Regions from separate parts of the Kineosporia succinea genome, predicted to be linked through region 4. Evidence: riboswitches for the same ligand, from Rfam matches in the RefSeq annotation. Region 4 holds a riboswitch; each other region holds the start of a gene.
What was found. A riboswitch is a leader RNA that binds a small molecule or an ion and turns the genes downstream of it on or off. The one in region 4 is predicted to bind cobalamin.
Positions count from the first base shown of each region.

Region 1: it holds a riboswitch for cobalamin, as region 4 does, so the genes downstream of both, J2S57_RS24790 (ABC transporter substrate-binding protein) here and cobN (cobaltochelatase subunit CobN) in region 4, are expected to answer to the same signal.
Region 2: it holds a riboswitch for cobalamin, as region 4 does, so the genes downstream of both, J2S57_RS22905 (energy-coupling factor ABC transporter permease) here and cobN (cobaltochelatase subunit CobN) in region 4, are expected to answer to the same signal.
Region 3: it holds a riboswitch for cobalamin, as region 4 does, so the genes downstream of both, nrdH (glutaredoxin-like protein NrdH) here and cobN (cobaltochelatase subunit CobN) in region 4, are expected to answer to the same signal.

Region 1 is NZ_JAUSQZ010000001.1:5,713,798-5,715,989, forward strand. It holds gene J2S57_RS24790 (ABC transporter substrate-binding protein) at 1-737, opposite strand, end outside; cobalamin riboswitch at 766-970, opposite strand; gene J2S57_RS24795 (dihydrolipoamide acetyltransferase family protein) at 972-2,192, opposite strand, start outside.
Region 2 is NZ_JAUSQZ010000001.1:5,268,308-5,270,499, reverse strand. It holds gene J2S57_RS22915 (M56 family metallopeptidase) at 1-383, opposite strand, end outside; gene J2S57_RS22910 (BlaI/MecI/CopY family transcriptional regulator) at 380-745, opposite strand; cobalamin riboswitch at 905-1,032, shown strand; gene J2S57_RS22905 (energy-coupling factor ABC transporter permease) at 1,106-1,810, shown strand; gene J2S57_RS22900 (energy-coupling factor ABC transporter substrate-binding protein) at 1,812-2,135, shown strand; gene cbiQ (cobalt ECF transporter T component CbiQ) at 2,132-2,192, shown strand, end outside.
Region 3 is NZ_JAUSQZ010000001.1:1,594,424-1,596,615, forward strand. It holds gene nrdE (class 1b ribonucleoside-diphosphate reductase subunit alpha) at 1-503, opposite strand, end outside; gene nrdI (class Ib ribonucleoside-diphosphate reductase assembly flavoprotein NrdI) at 566-973, opposite strand; gene nrdH (glutaredoxin-like protein NrdH) at 975-1,220, opposite strand; cobalamin riboswitch at 1,343-1,554, opposite strand; gene J2S57_RS07100 (CapA family protein) at 1,668-2,192, shown strand, end outside.
Region 4 is NZ_JAUSQZ010000001.1:996,585-998,776, reverse strand. It holds gene cobN (cobaltochelatase subunit CobN) at 1-1,021, opposite strand, end outside; cobalamin riboswitch at 1,057-1,198, opposite strand; gene J2S57_RS04375 (DEAD/DEAH box helicase) at 1,217-2,192, shown strand, end outside.

The sequences.
Region 1 (2,192 bases), 4.7 Mb from region 4:
CGCAGTGCGGACGCGCGCTGGTCGCCGTCGGCGACGAAGCTGAGCTCGATGTCCTTCAGGGCCGGGGTGCCGCCCCAGTAGGCGGGGTTGGCCGTGAGGTCGGCCGAGGTGGTGCCGTTGAGCTCGGTGATCGTGTACGGACCGGTGCCTGTGCCGACCGGCGTCGGCGAGGCCGGGTCGTCGTACGCGCCGCCGGACAGGATGACCAGCTCAGGGGAGGTCAGCCGCTGCACGAGCACCGGGTCGGGCGTCTTGGTGACGACGGTGATCTTGTCGTCGCCGTCGGCCGTGACGGTCAGCTCGGTGCCGGACAGCGCTCGGGGCGCCGGCTCGGCCTGGGCGGCGTGGGTGAGGGACGCGGCGACGGCCTTCGCGTCCATCGCCGTGCCGTCCTGGAAGGTCACGCCGTCGCGGAGCGTGAGTTCCCAGGTGGTGTCGTCGGTCTGCTCCCAGCTCGTGGCCAGGGAGGCCTCGGGGGTGCCGGACGGGTCGAGCTTGGTCAGGGTCTCCGTGGCGCCCACGCCGTAGCTGGTCACCGCGTCGTCGCTGTACGGGGACAGCGCCGCGACCGGCGTGAACGCGTAGGCATACCGCAGGGTGGGCTTCTCGGCTCCGGCTCCGGCTCCGGCATCGGTACCGGCCTTGGCCGATCCGCCGCCGCAGGCCGCCAGAGCGAGGAGGGACAGGGCTGAGACCGCGGTGAACGCGGACCTCGTCAGATTTTGCGCATGGCCCATGGAACGGACCGCCTCCAGCACCTCGTGGTTGCGAAACTGTGCCGTGGCCGGTCTCCTGGCTCTCGGGTCAAGCGTCGCCGGCGCACCTTCCCAGGCTCTTGCCGTCGTGGGGACGGAGGGGCCCAGTGGCGCCCGATTCGGACTACGCGAACCGGCGACTTCCCGATCACAGTGGCGAGGGCCGCTCCGGTATCACACCGGAATTCCCGAGCACCACGGCCTGGTCACGGTACCTCAGAGGTCGCTCAAGGCGGTCACCGGCCTCTCGACACAGTCGGCGACGAAGCGCAGGAAGCCGCCGGCGGTGGCGCCGTCACAGACCCGGTGGTCGAAACTCAGGGTGAGCTGCGTGACCTTGCGGACGGCCAGCTGCCCGTCGACGACCCAGGGCCGCTCGATGATCCGCCCGAGCCCGAGGATCGCGGCCTCGGGGTGATTGATGATCGCGGCGGCGCCGTCGGTGCCGAACACGCCGTAGTTGTTGACCGTCACCGTGCCTCCGGTCAGGTCGGCCGGCTGGAGGACGCCCCGGCGGGCCCGGTCGGTCAGCTCACCGATGGCGGCGGAGAGCCGGCGGGTGCTGAGGCGGTCGGCGTGGTGGACGACCGGCACCACCAGACCCCGGTCGGTCTGCGCGGCGAACCCCAGGTGGACGGCGTGGTGCTGATGGATCTCGCCGTCCTCCACGGTGGCGTTGAGCTCCGGATGCCGTCTCAGGGCGGCGATGGTGAACCGGGCCAGGAGGGCGACCAGGCTGACGGCGCTGCCCGGGGTGGCGCCGGCGGTGCCGCTGCCCGTCGCGGGGGTGGCGGCTGCCGTCCCGCCGGAACCGGCCCGCCCGAGACTCGCGTTGATCGCGGCCCGGGCCTCGAGCAGCTGGGTGGCGTCGGCGTCGACCCAGATGGTGGCCTCGGGGATCTCTCGGCGGGAACGGACCAGCTTCTCGGCCGTGAACCGGCGCACGCCCGTCAGCACGATGCGCTCGTACCCGGCGGATTGCTCATCCACAGCGGCCGAGGCCGACTGGGCCGACGACTCGGCCGACGGCCGAGCCTCGATCGCCTGCTGAATGTCGGCCCGCATGATCAGGCCGTCGGGACCGGAACCGGTCACACGCCGCAGATCGAGACGGGCCTCGCGGGCCATCCTCCGGACCAGTGGCGAAATGACGCGCACGACCGTCGAATCCGGCGTGAAAACGGCGACTTCCGACGAATGGGGTGAGCTGCCGTTCGGGGCGCCCAGCTGCCCGGTGGGCCCCGTAGCGCCGGGGGAGAACACCTCGTCTCCCGGTTCCGCCGCCCGGGTACCCGAAACCGGTGCTCCGATCGCGGCTCCCTTACGAGGAGGCCGGCGCCGACGGGCCGAACCCGTCCCGGATCCGCCACTGGTGCCGTACCCCACCAGCACGCTGCCGCTGCCCTCAACCGCAGCCGGGTTGCCCTCGGGCGCATC
Region 2 (2,192 bases), 4.3 Mb from region 4:
CGGGTGACCACGACCATCGGCCGGGCCCCGTTCGGCAGGCAGTAGGCCAGCGGCCGGTCGTCGTTCAGCACGTGCACCCGCAGCAGCGGGTCGTAGTCGGCCACCAGCGCCAGCGCCTCCTGGTGCCGCCGCTGCGAACGGCGCAGCCCCCGCACGGTCTGGGTCAAACGCACCAGCATCCACAGCAGGAAGAGCCCGGCCGGCCACAGCGACCCCACCGCCAGCGCCAGCGCGAGCAGCAGCAGGTAAGCCGTGACGAGCGCGTAGACCACCCAGACGACGGCGGCCTCGCGCGGGCGGCGCTGGGCCCAGCGGGCCCGGGAGAGCGGCCGCGGCACCAGCGTGAGCAGCACCCCGACCAGCGCCGGCAGCAGCAGGCTCACGAGCGCCTGCGCCGTTCCTCGGCCCCCAGCGCCCGGCGCAGCGCGTCGGCGTCGGCCTTCGACACCGCCCGCACGAACATCGACAGCGCCAGGGGGTGATCGGCGCTGTCCTGCAGCACCGCCACCATCGCCTCGGCCGTCAGCTCCTCCCGGCTGCGCACGGCCCGGTGCCGGAACACCCGCCCGTCCCGCTCACGGCGCACCAGGTCCTTGGCCCGCAGCCGGTCGAGCACGGTGTGCACCGTCGTCAGGGCCAGCTGCCGGTCGGCCAGCAGCTCGACCACCTCGGGCGCGGTCAGCCCGTCCGGACAGTCCCAGAGTGCCTCGAGAACAGCCCGTTCCAGATGATCCCGCCGTACCACCGCACGCCTCCTCCAACCCTCAGCACACTTCTACGTGTCGTAGAGAAAGTGAGTGTAGGGCCGGGGACTGTTCTCCTGCGGATCGGGACGTGGTTAGATCCTGGCACGGCGTGTCCCCCATATCGCCGCCACAACCACATACCGTCCGCGACGGCAGTGAAGGAAGCCGGTGAGAATCCGGCGCGGTCCCGCCACTGTCACCGGGGAGCAGACCCTATGCCGTGCCACGGCCGCACTCGCGGACCGGAAGGCCGGGGCGAGTGCTGATCCGGGAAGCCAGGAGACTTCGGCCGTCGCAGCGATCCAGGGCGAGGACCCGAGGAGATCCGATGACACACGCTGCAACGAGCGAGGTGCCCCGTGCACATCGCTGAGGGCTATCTGCCCCCGCTCCACGCCGCCGCCTGGACGGTCGCGGCCGCCCCCTTCGTGGTGCACGGCGCCCGCTGCGTGGTGCGCGAGGTGCGCGAACGCCCCGAGTCCCGGCTGTTGCTGGGCGCGGCCGGGGCTTTCACCTTCGTGCTCTCCGCCATCAAACTGCCCTCCGTGACCGGCAGTTCGAGCCATCCCACCGGAACCGGCCTGGGTGCGGTGCTGTTCCGGCCCCCGGTGATGGCGGTGCTCGGCGCCATCGTGCTGCTGTTCCAGGCCCTGCTGCTGGCCCACGGCGGCATCACGACCCTCGGTGCGAACGTGTTCTCCATGGCCGTGGTCGGCCCCTGGGTCGGCTACGGTGCCTACCGCGCCTGCCTCAGGCTCGGGCTAGCCTTCCCGGTGGGCGTTTTCGCGGCACTGTCGCTGTCCGACCTGTCGACCTACGTGGTCACGTCGGTACAGCTCGGTCTCGCCCACCCCGACCCCACGGGCGGCGTCCTCGGCTCCGTCGGCGAGTTCCTCGGCATCTTCGCCCTGACCCAGATCCCCCTGGCCGTCGCCGAGGGCCTTCTCGGCGTGCTGGTCTTCCGCGTCCTGGCCCGCATCGCACCGGACGAGCTGAGTTCCCTGGGACTGAAGCAGGCCCTCCCGGGCGAGGCGACCACCACCGCTGTTCAGGAGCGTGGCTGACATGACCCGCACCCCCCGCCGCCTCGCGATCGATCTGGCCCTGCTCCTTCTCGTGGTCGCCATTTTCGCGATTCCCCTGGCCCTGCGCCTGAACACCGACGGTCAGGCCGAGGGCGAGTCCTACGCGGGCAGCGACTCCTCCGCCGCCACCAAGGTCGAGGAGATCAACCCCGACTACGACGTCTGGTTCACCCCGTTCTTCGAACCCTCGTCGGGTGAGATCGAGTCCGGCCTGTTCGCCCTCCAGGCCGCCGCCGGCGCCGGTGCGCTCGGCTTCGTGCTGGGCCGCCTGTCCGGAAAGCGGCAGCGCCCGCGGGAATCGTGAGCGCACCCGCCCTCGATGTCGCCGCCTGGGCAAGTCCCTGGCGGCGGCACTCGCCCG
Region 3 (2,192 bases), 600 kb from region 4:
GACTCCATGTTGTCTTCGATACGCAGAAGGAAGCAGGAGACCGGCTCACCGCGCTGGGCCTTGCCCAGGTTGAGGAAGGTCGGGGTAGCCGGCTGGAAACGGCCGGAGACGATCTCGTCCACCAGCTGCAGGGCGAACTCCTCGTTGCCCTCGGCCAGGGCCAGCGCCACCATCGCGACCCGGTCTTCGAAGCGCTCCAGGTAACGCTTGCCGTCGAACGTCTTCAGCGTGTACGAGGTGTAGTACTTGAACGCGCCGAGGAAGGTCGGGAACCGGAACTTCTTCGAATAGGCGTGCTGGTAAAGACGCTTGATGAACGCGCGGTCGTACTTCTCGAGCGTCTCAGGCTCGTAGTACTTGTTCTCGACCAGGTAGTCGAGCTTCTCGTCGAGGTCGTGGAAGAACACCGTGTTCTGGTTCACGTGCTGCAGGAAGTACTGCCGCGCCGCTTCCCGGTCTTTCTCGAACTGGATCTCGCCGCTGGGACCGTAGAGGTTCAGCATGGCATTCAGCGAGTGGTAGTCGAGGCTGACCGGATTGGTCTCGATGACCTGGAGGTCGTCCTTCACACCGGCTGTCGTTGCCAAAATCGTTCCAATCCCTCGCGGACGCGTTCCACGTCCTCGGTCGTTCCCATGAGCTCGAAGGCGAACAGGTAAGGCACCTGACACTTCGCCGCGATGATGTCACCGGCGATGCAGTACGCAGTGCCGAAATTCGTGTTCCCCGCCGCGATCACGCCGCGAATGAGTGAGCGGTTGACCTCGTCGTTGAGGAACCGGATCACCTGCCGGGGAACCGCGCCACCGTCGTTGCCACCGCCGTAGGTCGGCACCACGAGCACGTAGGGCTCCTGGGCGTGCAGGAAGGGGTCTGTGGGCCGGAGCGGGATGCGCTCGGCGGGCAGGTCCAGCTTCTGCACGAAGCGGTGGGTGTTCTCGGAGGCGCTGGAAAAATAGACCAGCCTGGTCAATTCAGGCTACGGCGGCCGCGGCCTGAACCACCAGCGCGCGGATGCGGTCGGGGCGGTAGCCCGACCAGTGGTCCTCGCCGGCCACCACGACGGGGGCCTGGAGGTAACCCAGCGACAGCACGTGCTCGCGGGCCGCGTCGTCCTGCGTGATGTCGATGACCTCGTAGGCGAGGCCGGACTTCTCCAGGGCGCGCTTGGTCGCGTCACACTGCACGCAGGCCGGCTTGCTGTAAACGGTAATCGTCATAGGGCACATCCCGATCGTCATGAAAGTCAGGAGCGCGGGGGTGGTTCCCGGGGAAGACAGCGCTGTATGGCTTATCACCCGGCACCGTCCCTCGCGGCTCCACGGACGCGCGCCGCCCCAAGGGGCGACGCACATCACTGGCAGGTCTTCGGACTCGCGGGCGCGCGCCGAGGCGCATCTAGTGGCCGTCGCTTCCCGGGCGCCGAGGGCGCCCAGTGCTGTTGACGGCGGTCGTTCCCGCTCACCGCTGCGGGGCAGTCCCGGATTCACGCCGGGTTCCCTCTTACGACGCCCTACCTGGCCGGCAGGGCGAACCAGCAACAGGGAGCACCATATGCCGTGCGCCCCCCTTCTCGCGACACAACATGTTGTGGGCGTGTCGGATCCTCTGTCCGGACACTGGTAATTCTGGACCCGCTGTGATCAAGCATCACCAGGCGGCGACCGATGCATCAGCGACCCCACCTTGAGGGGCCGATCGGGTGGCATCGATGTCAGGAGCTTGGTGGTGGGCGCAGCGTGATCGACCGGCACCGCGTACGTAACCTGACGAGCGCAGCCGTGCTGATCCTGGCGGCGGCCTGTTCCTCCTCCAGCGGCTACGTGACGTCGGCGGACCCTGCGGACGCCCCAGCCTACGCGGCTCCCCCGCGCGTCCCGGACGTGACCAAGCCCACCGTCACACCGAGGAAGAAACTCCATAAGGGACGCGTACGCCTGGCTTTCGCGGGTGACGTCCATTTCCAGGGGGCGTCGGCGAGCGCATTGGGGGGCGACATCGGCAGCGCCGGAAAGATTCTGTCGAAGGCCGATCTGGCGGTGGTGAATCTGGAGACCGCGATCACCTCCGGGGGTACGGCCGAGCCCAAGCAGTACACGTTCCGGTCGCCTTCTTCGGGGCTGACGGCTTTGCGCCGGAATGGCGTGGACGTGGTCACGGTGGCGAACAATCACGGAATGGATTACGGGCGC
Region 4 (2,192 bases):
TTCGCTTCGATGCCGAGGGCAGTGAGCGAAGACGGGCGTGAGCCACCGCGATTCCCGCGGCCCGGGCAGCCCTTTCGGGGTCGGCCACGTACTGGGTGAGTCCCTCGGAGTCGACCTCCTTGAACGAGAACGGCACCGTGATCAGCCGTCCGTCGAACTCCGGGATCGCGACCTGGTTGGCCGCGTCCAGGGGGATCAGGCCCTCGGTGTTCTCCAGCCAGCGTTCCCGCGAGGTCAGCGTGCTGATGGCCTGCAGAATGGGGACGTCGAGAGCGGCGAGCGCCCCGATGTCCCAGGTGGACTCGTCACCCCCGGCCGAGGCGGTCGCGGGCCGGTTGCCGCCCGCGGCCAGCACGGTGACGAGCAGGGCGTCGGCGGTGCCCAGCCGGGCCAGCAGCTCGGAGTCCGCCGCCCGCAACGACGCGCAGAAGATCGGGAGGGCGCGTCCACCCGCGTCTTCCACCGCGGTGCACAGAGCCTCGACGAAAGCCGTGTTCCCGGCCACGTGGTGGGCGCGGTAGTAGAGGACGGCGATGGTGGGTCGCTCGTCCTCCGGTTCGAAACGGCTGGAGCGAGACAGGACACCCCACTGCGGCGTGCTGCGAGGTGGCTCGAACCCGAACCCCGTCAGCAGCACGGTGTCGGTCAGGAACGAGTGCAGCTCGGTGAGGTTGGAAGGGCCACCCTCGACCAGGTATCCGTGAGCCTGCGCGGCCACCCCGACCGGAACCGTCGAGCGGCTCATCAGGTCGGCGTCGGGCAGGGCCTCACCGGAGAGCACCACCACGGGTACCCCCTTGCCGAGCAGGGCGTTCAGCCCGTCCTCCCAGGCCCGGGTGCCGCCGAGCAGGCGCACCACGGCGACGGCGACGCCCTCGAGCAGGCCGTCCAGGTCGTCCACGGACACCCGGTTCGGGTTCGCCAGCCGGTACGGCACCGAGCTCGCGCGGGCGCTGAGCAGGTCGGTGTCGGAGGTGGAGATGAGCAGGACGGGCTGACGCTCCACGGGAGCTTCTGACACGTTGACGTCCTCTTCCTCGCCGTCCGCGCGGCGGGTCGGTGCGGTGTGGCACAGTTCCTGGCTCGGCACATGAGGTGCCTCACAGTGGCGCGACCGCGCCGGATTCTCACCGGCTTCCTGTCGTTCCACACCGGCTACAGGTGCTTAACGGTGCCAACTGTGCCAGCCCCGGGCCCACTGGCCTACCCTTGGCCGGTGTTCGTCGTCCATGCCTGGTGGTCTCCCGCGTCCGGAGATCCCGCCGACGACGGCTCGCTCGTGCTGTGGGCCGAGGATCCGCAGGTGCGCGCGGTGCCCGCCGAACGCACCGGGCGACGGCCGAAGGTGCGTGAGCACCCGTTCTGCATCCCCGCCGACGAGCTCGCCAAGACGCTCTCCGCCGGAGGCGTAGGCGAGGGCGAGGGCTGGGTGGAGGGCACCGCCGACCTCGTGCTGCCCTCGTTCCAGCATGCGCCGGCCGGTTCGCCCGAGCTGCTCGATCTGCGGTCGGGCTGGGCGTCCGACCGGGCCGAGGGTGAGTCCGCGCGGCTGTTCCCCGAGGTCAGATGGCGGGTGGCCACGGTTTCGGTGCCCGCGCGGCCGGCCTTGGCGTTGTTGCGCGGGTTCGTTTCCGGGCTTGAGGACGTGGTGGTCGCCGGCTCCGACGTGCGTCACCTCCTCGCTCTGCTGGCTTTCGTGGACGACCTGATCACCCGGGGCCGGGTGCTGCCGGTGGTGCTGGAGGCGCCGGACGGCCACGGGGTGGCCCGGTGGCGGCCGGTGATCACGGGGGACGACGGGGAGTGGTTCCGGCACGCGGTCGCCACCCTGCCGCCCTCCTGGAACGCGGTCGCCCCGGCCGGGGAGTGCGCCGCTGCGGCGGTGGACGCGCTGGTGGACGCGTCGGTGCGGGCGCGGCTGGCGCCGTCGCGGAGTTCGGGTGGGCTCGGGCTGCTGGGCTGGCGGCAGGGACTGCGCGGGGCGTATCCGGCGTTCCCGGCCAATCAGCGCCAGATGCGCAACCTGCTCGACGGGGTGGCGGAATGGCAGGCCGAGGCGCTGAACGGCGGCCTGGTGCGGGCCTGTTTCCGGCTGGTGGAGCCGACCGACGACGACCTGACGAGCATCCTGCGCCCGGCCGACGAGGAGCTGCGCCCGGCCGAGGAGTCGGCGCTGTGGCGCCTCGACTTCG